Regions from separate parts of the Oerskovia sp. PE-21s genome, predicted to be linked through region 1. Evidence: predicted binding sites of a transcription regulator. Region 1 holds the regulator's gene; each other region holds the start of a gene.

The links. Region 1 encodes Rex, which represses fermentation and respiration genes when NADH is low (regulators of the CRP and FNR family bind a similar motif). Its sites were predicted from a motif close to CTTGTGAANNNNTTCACAAG; they were not measured.
Region 2: the regulator Rex is predicted to act here: its motif matches at 2,446-2,465, upstream of adhE (bifunctional acetaldehyde-CoA/alcohol dehydrogenase).
Region 3: the regulator Rex is predicted to act here: its motif matches at 3,338-3,357, upstream of pflB (formate C-acetyltransferase).

The regions. Positions count from the first base shown of each region.
Region 1 is NZ_JBUXJM010000011.1:52,068-57,033, reverse strand. Features, by position in the region: gene ACZDYF_RS17920 (TlpA family protein disulfide reductase) at 1-463, opposite strand, end outside; gene ACZDYF_RS17915 (histidine phosphatase family protein) at 516-1,205, opposite strand; gene ACZDYF_RS17910 (MarR family winged helix-turn-helix transcriptional regulator) at 1,294-1,803, opposite strand; gene ACZDYF_RS17905 (YceI family protein) at 2,000-2,551, shown strand; gene ACZDYF_RS17900 (redox-sensing transcriptional repressor Rex) at 2,653-3,348, opposite strand; gene ACZDYF_RS17895 (glutaredoxin family protein) at 3,446-3,781, opposite strand; gene ACZDYF_RS17890 (HAD family hydrolase) at 3,888-4,697, shown strand; gene ACZDYF_RS17885 (30S ribosomal protein bS22) at 4,815-4,913, opposite strand.
Region 2 is NZ_JBUXJM010000001.1:662,229-667,194, forward strand. Features, by position in the region: gene ACZDYF_RS02805 (glycoside hydrolase family 65 protein) at 1-33, shown strand, start outside; gene ACZDYF_RS02810 (prolyl oligopeptidase family serine peptidase) at 148-2,328, opposite strand; gene adhE (bifunctional acetaldehyde-CoA/alcohol dehydrogenase) at 2,518-4,966, shown strand, end outside.
Region 3 is NZ_JBUXJM010000003.1:291,107-296,072, reverse strand. Features, by position in the region: gene dxs (1-deoxy-D-xylulose-5-phosphate synthase) at 1-1,764, shown strand, start outside; gene ACZDYF_RS07255 (carboxylate-amine ligase) at 1,877-3,019, opposite strand; gene pflB (formate C-acetyltransferase) at 3,613-4,966, shown strand, end outside.

The sequences.
Region 1 (4,966 bases):
CCTCGCCGCGCGTGTCCTCGATCGAGGGGTAGGGCACCTCGAACGTACGCTCGAACGCGAGCGCGGCCCCGGCGTCGTCGGTGCTGTTGATGCCGAGCAGGTGCACGCCCTCGGGTCCACGGTCGTTCGCGAGCGCGACCAGGTCCGGCGCCTCGGCCCGGCAGGGGGCGCACGCCGCGTACCAGGTGTTGATGACGACGACGTCGCCCAACCACTGCGAGGTGTCGACCGCGCCGCCCTCGAAGTCCGTGCCGGTCAGGACCACGGGCTCGTCGCGGTCGGAGACGTCCCACGTCTTGACCGAGCCGTCGCCCGAGACGTAGCCCTGGCCCACGACGTCGTCGGGGCTCGTGGCCCCCGACTCCTGGGAGCAGGCGGACAGGACCAGGCCGAGCGAGACGAGGGCGACGATCCCGGAGGTCGCGCGGGCGCGACCGTGCCGGGCACGGGAGGGGCGGATCATGGCAGTACTGTCTCCCACCTGCCTGGGCACAACCTGAGAAGCGGCTGGTGCCTCACGCGCCCGAGACCTTCGCAGCCCCGGGCAGCAGGTCCGCGACCGGCTCGGTGTAGTGGATTCCGACGAGACGGTCGCCGTCGAAGCGCAGCGACGTGAGCGACGCGAGCGAGCACTGGCGGTTGCGCGGGTCGTGCCACAGGCGCTTGCCCTCGAAGGCCAGGCGGGAGATCCAGATGGGGAGCTGGTGGCTCACGAGCACGACCTCGCGCCCCTCGGCCTGGGCGCGGGCGTCGTGGATCGCGGCGTGCATGCGCGCGACCTGCTGCTTGTACGGCTCGCCCCACGACGGACGCATCGGGTTCCACAGATAGGGCCAGTGGCCGGGGTGGCGCAGCGAGCCGTCGCCGACGCCGAACTTCATCCCCTCGAAGTGGTTGCCTGCCTCGATGAGGCGCTCGTCCGTCCCGAGCGGCAGCCCGAAGGCCTCGGCGACGGGCGTCGCGGTCTCCTGCGCCCGCTGGAGCGGGGAGGCGATGACCAGGGCGACGTCGAAGGGCTCGGGCGTGACGTCGTCGGGCAGCGCGGGCGCACCCTCGGCGGGCTTGCCCGACAGGTGCCCCGCGACGCGACGCGCCATGGTGTGCCCGAGCTCCGAGAGGTGGTACCCGGGGATTCGACCGTAGAGGATGCCGTCCGGGTTGAAGACTTCACCGTGACGCATGAGGTGGACCGTGGTTGCGACCATGGGGACCAGTGTCCCAAAGTTCTGCCCGCACGGTGCACGCAGGCGGCGTGCTCCCGGACACAGCGCCCGCGCGCCCGAGCCCGCGCGCCTAGCGCGGCTGGGGCTCCTCCGCGAGGCGGCAGGCCTCGGCGATCGCCGCCATGGCCTCGCCGAGGTTGCGGAGCTGCTCGGGGGTCAGGACGTCGACCATGAAGCGGCGCACCGCACGGACGTGCCCCGGCGCCGAGGCGACGAGCTCGGCGTACCCCGCGTCGGTCATGACGCAGTTCACCCCGCGACGGTCGGTCTCGCTCGCGGAGCGGCGGACGAGCCCGCGCTGCTCCATGCGGTGCACGGTGTGCGTGACGCGGGACCGGGACCGGGCGAGCCCGTCGGCCAGTGCGGACATGCGCATGGTGTGGTCGCCGGCCTCCGAGAGCCGTACGAGCAGCTCGTACTCGCCGAGCGTGAGGCCCGAGTGCTCCTCGTGGTCCCTGCTGAGGGCTTCGACGAACCGCGCCGTGCCGTCGAGGTACTGGCGCCACGAGTGCTGCTGCCCCTCGTCGAGCCAGGGTGCGTCCTGCGGCGCGTCCGCGCGCTTGTCCTGCTGAACCGTCATCTCCGCCTTCATCCGCCACGCCCCCACCGTCCGAACAACCGTCCCAGTCTCCCATCCGGGAACTGGTCCGCCCTCCAGGGAATAGAGGGGTGGGGGCTTGCGTTGATGCGTTCGTATGAAGTTGAATCTTCAACTAATGGCACGTCGGACGGCGCGCCTGACGCATACGCACCACGACTTCCACAGGAGAACACCCATGGCCACGACCCTTCCCGCCGGACTGACCGCAGGCACCTACGCGATCGACCCCTCGCACTCGCAGGCGACCTTCACGGTCCGCCACGCAGGCATCTCCAAGGTCCGCGGCTCGCTCGCGATCGCCGAGGGCACGCTGAACATCGGTGACGACGTCGAGTCGTCCAACGTCGTCGCGGCGATCGACGCCAAGTCCGTCAACACCGGCGACGCAGGGCGCGACGGCCACCTCCAGTCGGCCGACTTCTGGGACGCCGAGAAGAACCCCACCTGGAACTTCGTCTCGACCTCCGTCGAGGCCGACGACGACGACTTCGTCATCGCGGGCGACCTGACGATCAACGGCGTGACCAAGCCGGTCAAGCTCGAGACCGAGTTCACGGGCGCAGCCGTCGACGCCTACGGCAACTCCCGCGCAGGCTTCGAGGCCGAGACCGAGATCTCCCGCAAGGAGTTCGGCCTGACCTGGAACGTGGCCCTCGAGGCCGGCGGCGTGCTCGTCGGCGACAAGATCAAGATCGCGCTCGACCTCTCGGCGATCAAGCAGGCCTGAGCCTCTCGCCCCCGACCGGCCTCCGCGTCCTGACGCGGACCGGTGCGCCAGGAGCCGGCGACCCGTGACGGGTCGCCGGCTCCTGCGCTGTCCGGACGCCCCTAGGCGCCCTCGCTCTCGACCCCTCGGCCCTCCTCGCCCCGGCCCCGGTTCGCGAGCGCCCTGGCCTGCGCGTGGAACGCCAGGATCTGCAGCTCGCTCCCGACGTCGACCGACCGCACGATCACGTCCTCGGGAAGCTGGAGCGCGCGCGGTGCGAAGTTCAGGATCTCCCGCACGCCCGCGGCGACGACCCTCTCCGCGACGTCCTGCGCCACGTGCGCCGGGGTCGCCAGGACGACGATCGTCACGTTCTCGCGGGCGAAGACCTCCTCGAGCGCGTCGACGTGCTCGATCACGAGCCCCGCGGCCTCGGTGCCGACGACGTGCGGCGAGGCGTCCAGCAACGCCGCGACCTCGAACCCTCGCGTGCCGTAGCCCGAGTAGTTCGCGAGGGCGTGCCCCAGGGAGCCGATGCCGACGATCGCGATCCGGTGCTCGTCCTCGACCCCCAGCGCGGACGTGATGTACGTCGCGAGCGAGTCGACGACGTATCCCACCCCGCGGGTGCCGTACGACCCCAGGAAGGACAGGTCCTTGCGCAGCTGCGCGGACCCGACGCCCGCGAGCTCCGCGAGCTCGGTCGACGAGGTCGTCTCGACGCCGCGCCCCTCGAGGTCGCGCAGCGCGCGCAGGTACGCGGGGAGGCGCGCCACGGTCGCGCCAGGAATGCCGGTATCACCCAGGGTCTCTGCCACCCGAACCACCCATGCTTCGTCATGTCGTCGTCATCGTTGACGATCTCGCTGTCCTGCTGTCTCGGATCATCCCAGGCTCGGCGCCCGCGGCGGAGCGTCAGCCAGTGGCGCGCCCCCGCGAGAGCGCCCGGGCGAGCCTGGCTCGGTCGACCTGCCAGAACCCCTGCTGGACGCCGTCCACGGTCACGACCGGGACGTAGTCACCGTACTGTGCCGCGAGCGCGCCCGACGGGTCGGAGTCCACGTCGACCTCCGTCCAGCCCACCCCCTGGTCCGCGCACACGGAGCCGACCACCTCGCGGGCCTCCTCGCACAGGTGGCACCCGACGCGGCCGTAGAGCACGACGCGCTCGGGCGCGCTCACGACCTGGTCTGCGTCACGTCCGGCGGCGGTCTCAGGAACCTGTCCTGCGGCGGGATCTGCGGGGCTCACGACCTCAGCCTACGCATCTCGGACACCCCCTTCCGCCGACCCCCCGGCGGTAGTGCCCGGTGAACGCCGTCGGCGAGGGTCTGCGAGCGCCGATAGAGTGGACGCCATGCCGACGTCTGCTCCTGGGTCCACCCATCCCACGGCAGCCTTCTTCGACGTCGACAACACGATCATCCGCGGCGCCAGCTCGTTCCACCTCGCCCGCGCGCTGTACCAGCGAGGCTTCTTCTCCACGCCGGACCTCGTGACGTTCGCCCTCCACCAGGCCCGCTACCTCCTCCTCGGCGAGAACAAGCGCCAGATCGACCAGGTGCGCAGCCGGGCCCTGGACCTCGTCGCGGGCCGCTCGGTCGCGGAGGTCGTCGCGATCGGCGAGGAGGTCTACGACCAGGTCCTGTCGCTGCGCATCTTCCCCGGCACCCAGAAGCTCCTCGACGAGCACATCGCGGCCGGCCACCAGGTGTGGCTCGTGTCCGCGACCCCGCTCGAGATCGGGCAGCTCATCGCCCGCCGCCTCGGTGCCACCGGGGCCCTCGGTACGGTCGCCGAGCACGAGGAGGGCCTCTACACGGGTCGGCTCGTGGGCGACATGATGCACGGACGGGCCAAGGCGGCAGGTGTGCGCGAGCTCGCCGAGCTCCACGGGATCGACCTGGCGTCGTCGTACGCCTACGGGGACTCGCTCAACGACGTGACCATGATGCAGTCCGTGGGGCACCCGTGCGCCATCAACCCGGACACGCGCCTGCGCCGTCACGCCAAGGACGTGGGCTGGCCCATCCGCGAGTTCCGCGGCAGGCGCCGTCGGGTCGCGGGGCGTGGGCTCAAGACCGCGAGCTGGGCCGGGGCCGCGTGGGTCCTCGGGCTCGTGCTGCGCTCCATCCGGCGCTCGATCAAGGGCCGCGCAGGACTCTGACCGGCCCCGGCGCCCGGCCCGGGCGCGCACGGCGGGATCGGTCCAGGCATGCGAAGAGCCCGGACCCCTGCGGGGACCGGGCTCTCGCGACAGCATACGCGTGACCGCGCAGCGCTGCTACTTCTTGTTGCGACGCTGGTGGCGCGTCTTGCGAAGCAGCTTGCGGTGCTTCTTCTTGGCCATACGCTTGCGGCGCTTCTTGATGACGGAGCCCATGGGTCCTCACAATGCTGGATCGGTGTGCGATCGGGATCGCCCCGATCATGGTG
Region 2 (4,966 bases), on a different contig from region 1:
ACGCTCATCACGGCCACGGTGCCCCACTCGTAGGTCGCGGGCGGGTCGTCCGCAGACACGCCAGAGGGCGGGTCCCCCCTCCCCCGGGGGGAACCCCGCCCTCCGTGCGTCTGCGCGTGCGTCGTGCGGACGAACGGTCGCCCGGCGTCAGCCGAGCTGCTCGCGCAGGAAGCGGTAGTGGATCGCGGACATGTGCGCGGCCTGGGCGTTGTTCGCGGCGCCGCCGTGCCCGCCCTCGACGTTCTCGTAGTACGTCACGTCCTTGCCGGCCGCGAGCATCTTCGCGGCGAGCTTGCGGGCGTGCCCGGGGTGGACCCGGTCGTCCTTGGTCGACGTCGTGAAGAGCACCGGCGGGTACTCGCGCTCGGCGTCGAACAGGTGGTACGGCGAGAACGTCTTGATGAACTCCCACTGCTCGGGGTCGTCCGGGTCGCCGTACTCGGCGGCCCACGACGCCCCCGCGAGCAGGTGCGTGTAGCGCAGCATGTCGAGCAGCGGGACGCCGACGATCACGGCGCCGAAGAGCTCGGGGTACTGCGTGAGCATGTTCCCCGCGAGGAGGCCACCGTTGGAGCGGCCCTCCATGCCGAAGTGCTCGGGGGTCGTGATGCCGCGGGCGACGAGGTCGCGCGCGACGGCCGCGAAGTCCTCGTAGGCCTTGTGCCGCTTGGCCTTGAGGGCGGCCTGGTGCCACGACGGGCCGTACTCGCCGCCGCCGCGGATGTTCGCGACGACGTACACGCCGCCGTCGGCGAGCCATGCGCGTCCCAGCGTGCCCGAGTAGCCCGGGGTCAGCGAGACCTCGAAGCCGCCGTAGCCGTAGAGCAGCGTGGGCGCGGCGCCCACGGGAGCGGAGCCGGCGCCCGCCTCGGCGGCACCGGCCGCCGGGCGCACGAGCTCCTCGCGCCCGACGACGAAGTACGGGACGCGCGTGCCGTCGTCGGACACGGCGAAGTGCTGGTCGATGACCAGGCCTGCGGTGTCGAAGAAGGTGGGGCTCGACTTGAGGACCTCGGGCTCGGCGCCCGCGCCCACCGACAGGAGCGAGAGCGTCGAGGGCGTGAGGTAGTCGGTCACCACGAGCCAGACGTCGTCGCTCTCCTCGGAGTCCACGGCGCCCACGACGACCGTGCCGATGGTCGGCAGGCCGGGCAGCTCGCTGCGGGTCCACCCACGGCCCTGCGCGTCGGCGTCCGCTTCCGTGCCCGACGAGGGCGGCGTCAGCACGTGGAGGCGGTTCTTGACGTCCTCCAGGACGTTGACCACGAGATGGTGCGCGGTCCACGTGGCCCCGGCGAGCGACGTCGTGGGCGTGGGCTCGAACAGGACCGTGAAGCCGCGCGCCCCGGCGAGGAAGTCCTCGAAGCGGGTCGTGAGCAACGACCCCGCGAGGTAGGTGGCGCCGCCGACCGTCCAGTCGTCACGCAGCTCGACGAGCATCCACTCGCGCTTGACGCCGACCTCGGCCGAGCGCGGGACGTCGATCTTGACGAGGTGCTCGTCGGGCGTGCCCGCGTCCTGGACGAGGTAGGTCTCGCTGTCGTAGAACGCGATCGAGCGGCCGACGAAGTCGCGCTCGAACCCGGGGGAGTGGGTGCGCCAGCCGAAGATGTACATGTCCTCAGGCTCGCCCTCGTACACGACCGTCGCCTCGGTGACCGGGGTGCCGCGGCGCCAGCGCTTGACGATCCGGGGGTATCCCGAGGGGGTCATCGAGCCCGGTCCGAAGTCCGTGAAAACGTACACCGTGTCGGCGTCGATCCACCCGAGCCCGCCCTTGGACTCCTCGCGGAAGAACCCGCCGTCCTCGGGGGCGACGAACTGCTTGGTGACGAGGTCGAACTCGCGGGTCACGTCGGCGTCGGAGCCGCCGGGCGACAGGTCGACCAGGGCGTGGCGCCACTCGCCGCCGGGGGCGGGACGCAGGACGCTCGCACCGTGCCAGACCCAGCTCTGCCCCTCGGCCTCGCCCAGCGCGTCGAGGTCGAGCACGAGCTCCCACTCGGGGTGCTGGGTGCGGTAGGAGTCGAGCGTCGTGCGGCGCCAGACGCCGCGCTCGTGCTGCGCGTCGCGCCAGAAGTTGTAGTAGTGCTCGCCGATCTTCGAGACGTCCGGGATCTTGTCGTCCGAGTCGAGGACCTCGCGGATCGACTGCTCGGTCGCGGCGAACTCGCTCGTGGCCTCGATCGTCGCGGCGGTCTCGGCGTTGCGGCCCTGGACCCAGGTGAGCGCCTCGCGGCCCTCGACCTCCTCGAGCCACAGGTACGGGTCGTGCGGCGTGGTCGGCTGTCCGGTGGGTGGGTCGGTCACGACGTTCTCAGCACTCATGCCAACACACTAGGCGACCGATCCGCGGGACCGGGCATGCATAGATGCCAGGGGAGAGCGGGGGCGGGGGAGGCTCGTCCGAGATCACCATCGAACATCACTTGCATCTATCCGTACCTTGTGAAAGTATTCACAAGCAAGGGAAAGACACCACGCAGACCCGGCCGCTCGGGTCACTGGAGGAGCAACGTGAGCAGCACGAGCAAGGCCCCCGTGAAGACCCCCGCCGGAGTCACCGAGATCGACGCCCTCGTCGACCGTGGCCTCAAGGCGCTCAAGCAGTACGACGCCTTCACCCAGGAGGACATCGACCGCATCGTGAAGAAGGCGTCCGTCGCGGCGCTCCACGAGCACGGCCGCCTCGCGCAGCTCGCGGTCTCCGAGACCGGGCGCGGCGTCTTCGAGGACAAGGCCACCAAGAACATCTTCGCGTGCGAGCACGTGCCGAACTCGATGGCCAACCTCAAGACGGTCGGCGTCATCGGGCGCGACGAACTCACGGGCATCGTCGAGATCGCCGAGCCGGTCGGCGTGGTCGCGGGCATCACCCCCGTCACCAACCCGACCTCGACCGCGATCTTCAAGTCGCTCATCGCGCTCAAGACGCGCAACCCCATCATCTTCGCGTTCCACCCCAGCGCCCAGAAGTGCTCGGTCGCCGCAGCCCGCATCGTGCGGGACGCCGCCGTGGCCGAAGGCGCCCCCGAGGACTGCATCCAGTGGGTCGAGCAGCCCTCGCTCGAGGCCACGTCGGCACTCATGAACAACGACGGCGTCTCGCTGATCCTCGCCACGGGCGGCAACGCCATGGTCCGCGCCGCCTACTCGGCGGGCAAGCCGGCCCTCGGCGTCGGTGCGGGCAACGTCCCCGCCTACATCGAGAAGACCGCCAAGCTCGGCCGCGCCGTCAACGACGTGGTCCTGTCCAAGGGCTTCGACAACGGCATGGTGTGCGCCTCGGAGCAGGCCGTCATCCTCGACGCCGAGATCTACGACGCGGCTCTCGCCGAGTTCGCCCACATGCACGCCTACCTCGCGAACCCCGAGGAGAAGGCGATGCTCGAGCGCTTCATCTTCGGCGTCGAGGCCGGCGGGGCGAACTGCGCGGGTGCCAAGCTCAACGCGACGATCGTCGGCAAGAGCCCCCAGTGGATCGCGGAGCAGGCAGGCTTCTCGGTCCCCGACGACACCTCGATCATCCTCGCGGAGTGCAGCCAGGTCGGCCCCGCCGAGCCCCTGACGCGCGAGAAGCTCAGCCCCGTCCTCGCGGTGCTGCGCGCCGAGTCGACCGACCACGGCATCTCGCTCGCCGAGCAGATGGTCGAGTTCGACGGCCTGGGTCACTCGGGCGCGATCCACACCGAGGACAAGGACATCGCGGAGGAGTTCGGCCAGCGCGTCAAGGCCGTCCGCATCCTGTGGAACCAGCCCTCCGCGCTGGGCGGCATCGGCGACATCTACAACGCGCTGATCCCGTCGCTGACCCTCGGGTGCGGCTCGTACGGGCACAACTCGGTGTCGAACAACGTGTCGGCCGTCAACCTCGTCAACGTCAAGCGGATCGGACGTCGTAACAACAACATGCAGTGGTTCAAGATCCCGCCGAAGACGTACTTCGAGCCGAACTCGATCCAGTACCTGACCCAGATGCCCGACGTCGAGCGCGTCACCATCGTCACGGACAAGGTCATGAGCCAGATCGGTATCGTCGACAAGGTCCTCGACGTCCTGAACCGCCGGCCCAACAAGGTCTCGATCCAGATCATGGACCAGGTCGAGCCCGAGCCCAGCGTCGAGACGGTCGAGAAGGGCGCGGAGATGATGCGCGACTTCAAGCCCGACACGATCGTCGCGATCGGCGGCGGGTCGCCCATGGACGCCGCGAAGGTCATGTGGCTCAAGTACGAGCACCCGGAGATGGCGTTCTCGGACCTGCGCGAGAAGTTCTTCGACGTCCGCAAGCGCGCGTTCAAGTTCCCGACCCTGGGCGACCTCGCCAAGCTGGTCTGCATCCCGACGTCGTCGGGCACGGGCTCGGAGGTCACGCCGTTCGCGGTGATCACCGACCACGCGACCGGGTACAAGTACCCCCTCGCCGACTACGCGCTGACCCCGTCGGTCGCGATCATCGACCCGGTCCTGACCGCGACGATGCCCGCGAAGCTCGCGGCGGACTCGGGGTTCGACGCCCTGACGCACGCGACCGAGGCCTACGTGTCGGTCTACGCGAACGACTTCACCGACGGTCTGGCGCTGCACGCGATCAAGCTGGTCTTCGAGCACATCGAGGCCTCCGTCACGCAGGGGGCGGCAGCCCCCGAGGCCCGCGAGAAGATGCACAACGCGGCCACGATCGCCGGCATGGCGTTCGGCAGCGCGTTCCTCGGGATCGTCCACGCGATGGCCCACACGGTCGGCTCGACGTTCGGTCTGGTCCACGGCCGCACGAACGCGATCTTCCTGCCGCACGCGATCCGCTACAACGGGCAGATCCCGACCAAGGTCACGGGCTGGCCCAAGGCGGAGAAGTACATCGCGCACGAGCGCTACCAGCAGATCGCCAAGCATCTGGGCCTGCCGGCCTCGACGCCCGAGCAGGCCGTCGAGTCCTACGCCCGGGCCGTCGAGGAGCTGCGCG
Region 3 (4,966 bases), on a different contig from region 1:
GTCGAGCTGACCCTCGCGATGCACCGTGTGTTCGACTCGCCCAAGGACTCGTTCGTGTTCGACACGGGCCACCAGTCCTACGTGCACAAGCTGCTCACGGGCCGCCAGGACTTCTCCGCGCTGCGCAAGCGCGACGGCATGTCCGGCTACCCGAGCCGCGCCGAGTCGCCGCACGACATCGTCGAGAACTCGCACGCGTCGACCGCGCTGAGCTGGGGCGACGGGATCGCCAAGGCCAACGTGGTGCGCGGCCTGCGGGACCGGCACGTCGTCTCGGTCATCGGCGACGGCGCCCTCACGGGCGGCATGGCCTGGGAGGCGCTCAACAACATCGCCGAGAGCCAGGACCGGCGCCTGGTGATCGTCGTCAACGACAACGGCCGCTCCTACTCGCCGACCATCGGCGGCATGGCGCACCACCTGTCGACCTTGCGCACCACGCGCGGCTACGAGAACTTCCTCGACTGGGGCAAGCGCACGCTCTCGCGCTCGGGCGCCCCCGGCCGGTTCGCGTACGAGTGGCTGCACGGGCTCAAGAAGGGGCTCAAGGACGTCGTCGCGCCCCAGGGCATGTTCGAGGACCTGGGCATCAAGTACGTCGGCCCGGTCGACGGCCACGACATCGAGGCCCTCGAGCACGCGTTCGTGCGGGCCCGCTCCTACGGAGCGCCCGTGATCGTGCACGTCATCACGGAGAAGGGCCGTGGCTACACCCCGGCCGAGCAGGACGTCGCCGACCGCTTCCACGCCGTCGGGCAGATCCACCCCGAGACGGGGCTGCCGGTGGCACCCTCGCGCTTCGGTTGGACGTCGGTCTTCGCCGACGAGATCGTCACGATCGGTCGTCGTAGGCCCGACGTCGTCGCGATCACCGCGGCCATGCTGCACCCGGTGGGCCTCGCGCCGTTCGCCGAGGCGTTCCCCGAGCGCACGTTCGACGTCGGCATCGCGGAGCAGCACGCGGCGACCTCGGCCGCGGGCATGGCCTTCGCGGGCCTGCACCCGGTCGTCGCGGTCTACGCGACCTTCCTCAACCGGGCGTTCGACCAGGTCCTCATGGACGTGGCGCTGCACAAGGCCGGGGTCACGTTCGTGCTCGACCGCGCCGGCATCACGGGCGAGGACGGTGCGAGCCACAACGGCATGTGGGACATGGCGATGCTGCGCATCGTGCCGGGTCTGCACCTGGCCGCGCCGCGCGACGAGCCGACGCTGCGCGACGCGTTGCGCCACGCGGTCGACATCGACGACGCGCCCTCGGTCGTCCGCTACCCCAAGGGCGCGGTCGTCGCGCCGATCCCCGCGATCGAGACGGTCGACGGTGTCGACGTCGTCGCACGCCACGACGCCGTCCCGGCCAAGAAGACCGCCTCGACCTCGACCGCACCGGCCCGCAAGGTCCTGCTCGTGGGCGTCGGGTCGATGACCGGCACCGCGATGGCGGCCGGGGAGGCGCTCGCGGCCCACGGCGTGGACGTCACGGTCGCGTCCCCGACCTGGGTCCTGCCCATGCCGTCCGCCCTCGTGAAGCTCGCGGGCGAGCACGACCTCGTGGTCACGATCGAGGACGGCCTCGCCGACGGCGGCGTGGGCTCTCTCCTGGGGCAGCGGGCGGTCGAGGCCGGGATCACGGTGCCCGTGGTCCCGCTGGGCCTGCCTACGGTCTTCCTGGACCACATGTCGATCGACCAGGTCAAGGCCACGCACCGCCTCACGGCGCAGGACGTCACGCGCGACGCGCTCACGGCGCTCGCGCTGCTCTGACCTCCGCACGGCGGGGAGATCGACGAGGGGCGCGGACCGCACGGTCCGCGCCCCTCGTCGTGCGCTCCGGTGCAGGCCCGACGGCGCCGCGCCCCCGAGCGGCCGTCGCGCCTCAGGCCAGCGTCGCCTCCGCGGCCCGCTCGACCACGGCGCGCAGGTCGCCCGAGCTCGCGAACCACGTGCGTTGGCGTCCGGCGCCGCCGCCGTTCGACCACAGCCGTCCGAGCAGCTCGGTCACGGCGTCGAGGTCGCCCGCGTCGACGAGGGCCTCGCGCACGTGCGCGACGAGCTGGCCCACGACGTCGTGCGCGGTCGCGGGCTTCCACGTGAGGGGCGAGACCAGGTCGCCAGAGATCCCCGAGCGCCCGGCCCGCCAGGAGGCGGTGCGCAGGAGCTCGGGGTGCAGCATGGGTGCCGAGACGCCCGCGTCGGCCTCGCGTGCCGCGGTCTCGACGAGCCCGCGCGCCAGGGCCGCGAGCAGGGTCGCGGTGTCGGCGTCGAGGCACACGTCCGCGACGCGGATCTCGACCGTGGGGTAGGACGCGGACAGCCGGGCGTCGAAGTAGATCATCGCGGTGTCGAGGATCGTGCCCGTGGCGACCAGGGCGTCGACCGTGGCGCGGTACGCCTCGGGCGTGCCGAACGACGGGGCCGGGCCCGCCGTCGGCCATCGTGACCAGACCTGGGAGCGGAAGCTCGCGTACCCGCTGTCCTCGCCCTGCCAGTACGGCGAGTTGGCGCTCAGCGCGAGGAGCGGGGCGAGCCAGGGACCGATGCGGTCGAGGACCGCGACCCCCTCGGCATCGGACGAGACCGCGACGTGGACGTGGCAGCCGCCCGTGAGCTGTTCGCGTGCCGTGAGCCCGAACGCGGCGCGCGCCGCGAGGTAGCGGAGCTTGCCGACCGTGGTGGGGGAGACGGGGACGGGCGACGTGCCGAGGGCCACGATGCGCGCGTCGCGCTGCTCGGCGGCCTTGTTGGCCCGGATGCGCCCCTCGCGGATCTCCTGGGCGAGGTCCGACAGGTCGGCGCAGGGGTGCGTGCCGGTCTCGAGCTGCTCCTCCATGAGCTCGAGCTCGAGGTCGCCGCCGGGGGCGTCGTCGGACCGGTCCGGGCGCGAGCCGCCCGACGCCCCGAGCCCTCCCTCGGTGATCTCGGTGGTGCCGGACGATTCGATGACCTCGGTCGCGACGGCGGTGGGGATGCCGTCGGGCCCGACGAGGAGGAACTCCTCCTCGACTCCCATGGTTCGCATCGAGGCAGTCTCACACGCGCGGGGGGCTCTTCGCACGCAGTGGGGCGCCCGGCTCGTGCATAGGGGCCTCGAGGCGTGTCGGACAGCTCGCCTGAGGATGCCGCTCGTCGCCGGCCCGGGCCCAGTACCGGGGGGCGACGGGCGGCATCTCGACGTGTCCTCCCGCCCGTGGGCGTGGGGACGGCTGCGTCGGTGCGTGGGCGCGCGGGCGCCCGTAGGGTGGGATTTTGGGCGGAGCTGAGGACGGTACGGGGGCGGGGGTGGTACGCAAGGGACTTTGGTCCCGAACGAGAGGTCTAAAGACTCCCACGAAAAGGTCATGTGAAGACCGTCACAAGGTGGAATGAAGTCGCTTAGATGCATGTTGAAGAACGTAGAAGGGTTGGAATTCCGCCATTCTCGAGGCGTCGAACCTCGAATCGCCGCCGCGGCCTGTGAGCCAGGTGACAGCGTCTTTGCCACGCCGACACCCTCTGCGGGTCGTAGCCTGAAGGGGCGAAGGAGAACGGCAGGACGGCACGGATTTCCCGCGTCGACCAAGGTCTTTACCCCCGCCGCGCAGGCAGCGCGGTGTGGACGTCGAGGAGAGTGATATGACCAGCATTTCCGAGGCTCGCAGCACCACTGGCGGCCAGGACGACGCGACCGTCCCCGCATGGGCCGGCTTCACCGCAGGTCCCTGGCAGGACACGGTCGACGTGCGTGACTTCATCCAGCGCAACTACACCCCGTACGAGGGTGACGACTCCTTCCTCGCCGGGCCCACCGAGCGCACGACCGGCATCTGGGCCAAGCTCTCCGAGATGTTCCCCGCCGAGCGCGAGAAGGGCATCTACGACGTCGACCCGCACACGCCCGCCGGCATCACGGCCCACGCGCCCGGGTACATCGACAAGGACTCCGAGGTCATCGTCGGCCTCCAGACCGACGCCCCGCTCAAGCGCGCGATCATGCCGAACGGTGGATGGCGCATGGTCGAGGGCGCGCTCGAGACCTACGGCTACCCGGTCGACCAGGAGCTCAAGAAGGTCTTCAGCGAGTACCGCAAGACCCACAACCAGGGCGTCTTCGACATCTACCCGCCCAACGTCCGCGCAGCGCGCAGCTCGCACATCATCACGGGCCTGCCCGACGCGTACGGCCGCGGCCGCATCATCGGTGACTACCGCCGCGTCGCGCTGTACGGCGTCGACCAGCTCGTCGCCGCCAAGAAGCTCGACAAGCTGGACCTCGACACCCAGCCGTTCAGCGAGAAGATCGTGCGCGAGCGCGAGGAGCACGCGGAGCAGATCCGCGCGCTCGGCGAGCTCAAGGAGATGGCCGCCTCCTACGGCTACGACATCTCCGGCCCGGCCACCAACGCCCGCGAGGCCGTCCAGTGGCTCTACTTCGGCTACCTCGCCGCGGTCAAGGAGCAGAACGGCGCCGCGATGTCGCTGGGCCGCACCTCGACCTTCCTCGACGTGTACCTCGAGCGCGACCTGGCGAACGGTGTCATCACCGAGGAGCAGGCGCAGGAGATCATCGACGACTTCGTCATCAAGCTGCGGATCGTGCGCTTCCTGCGCACCCCGGAGTACGACTCCCTGTTCTCGGGCGACCCGACGTGGGTCACCGAGACCATCGGCGGCATGGGCGACGACGGTCGGCCGCTCGTCACGAAGAACTCGTTCCGCTTCCTGCAGACGCTCTACAACCTGGGCCCGGCCCCCGAGCCCAACATGACCGTCTTCTGGAGCCCGCGCCTGCCGCAGGGGTTCAAGGACTTCTGCGCCAAGGTCTCGATCGACACCTCGGCCGTCCAGTACGAGTCGGACGAGCAGATCCGCCCGGCCTGGGGTGACGACGCCGCGATCGCGTGCTGCGTCTCGCCCATGGCGGTCGGCAAGCAGATGCAGTTCTTCGGTGCCCGCGTCAACCTCGCCAAGACCCTCCTGTACGCCATCA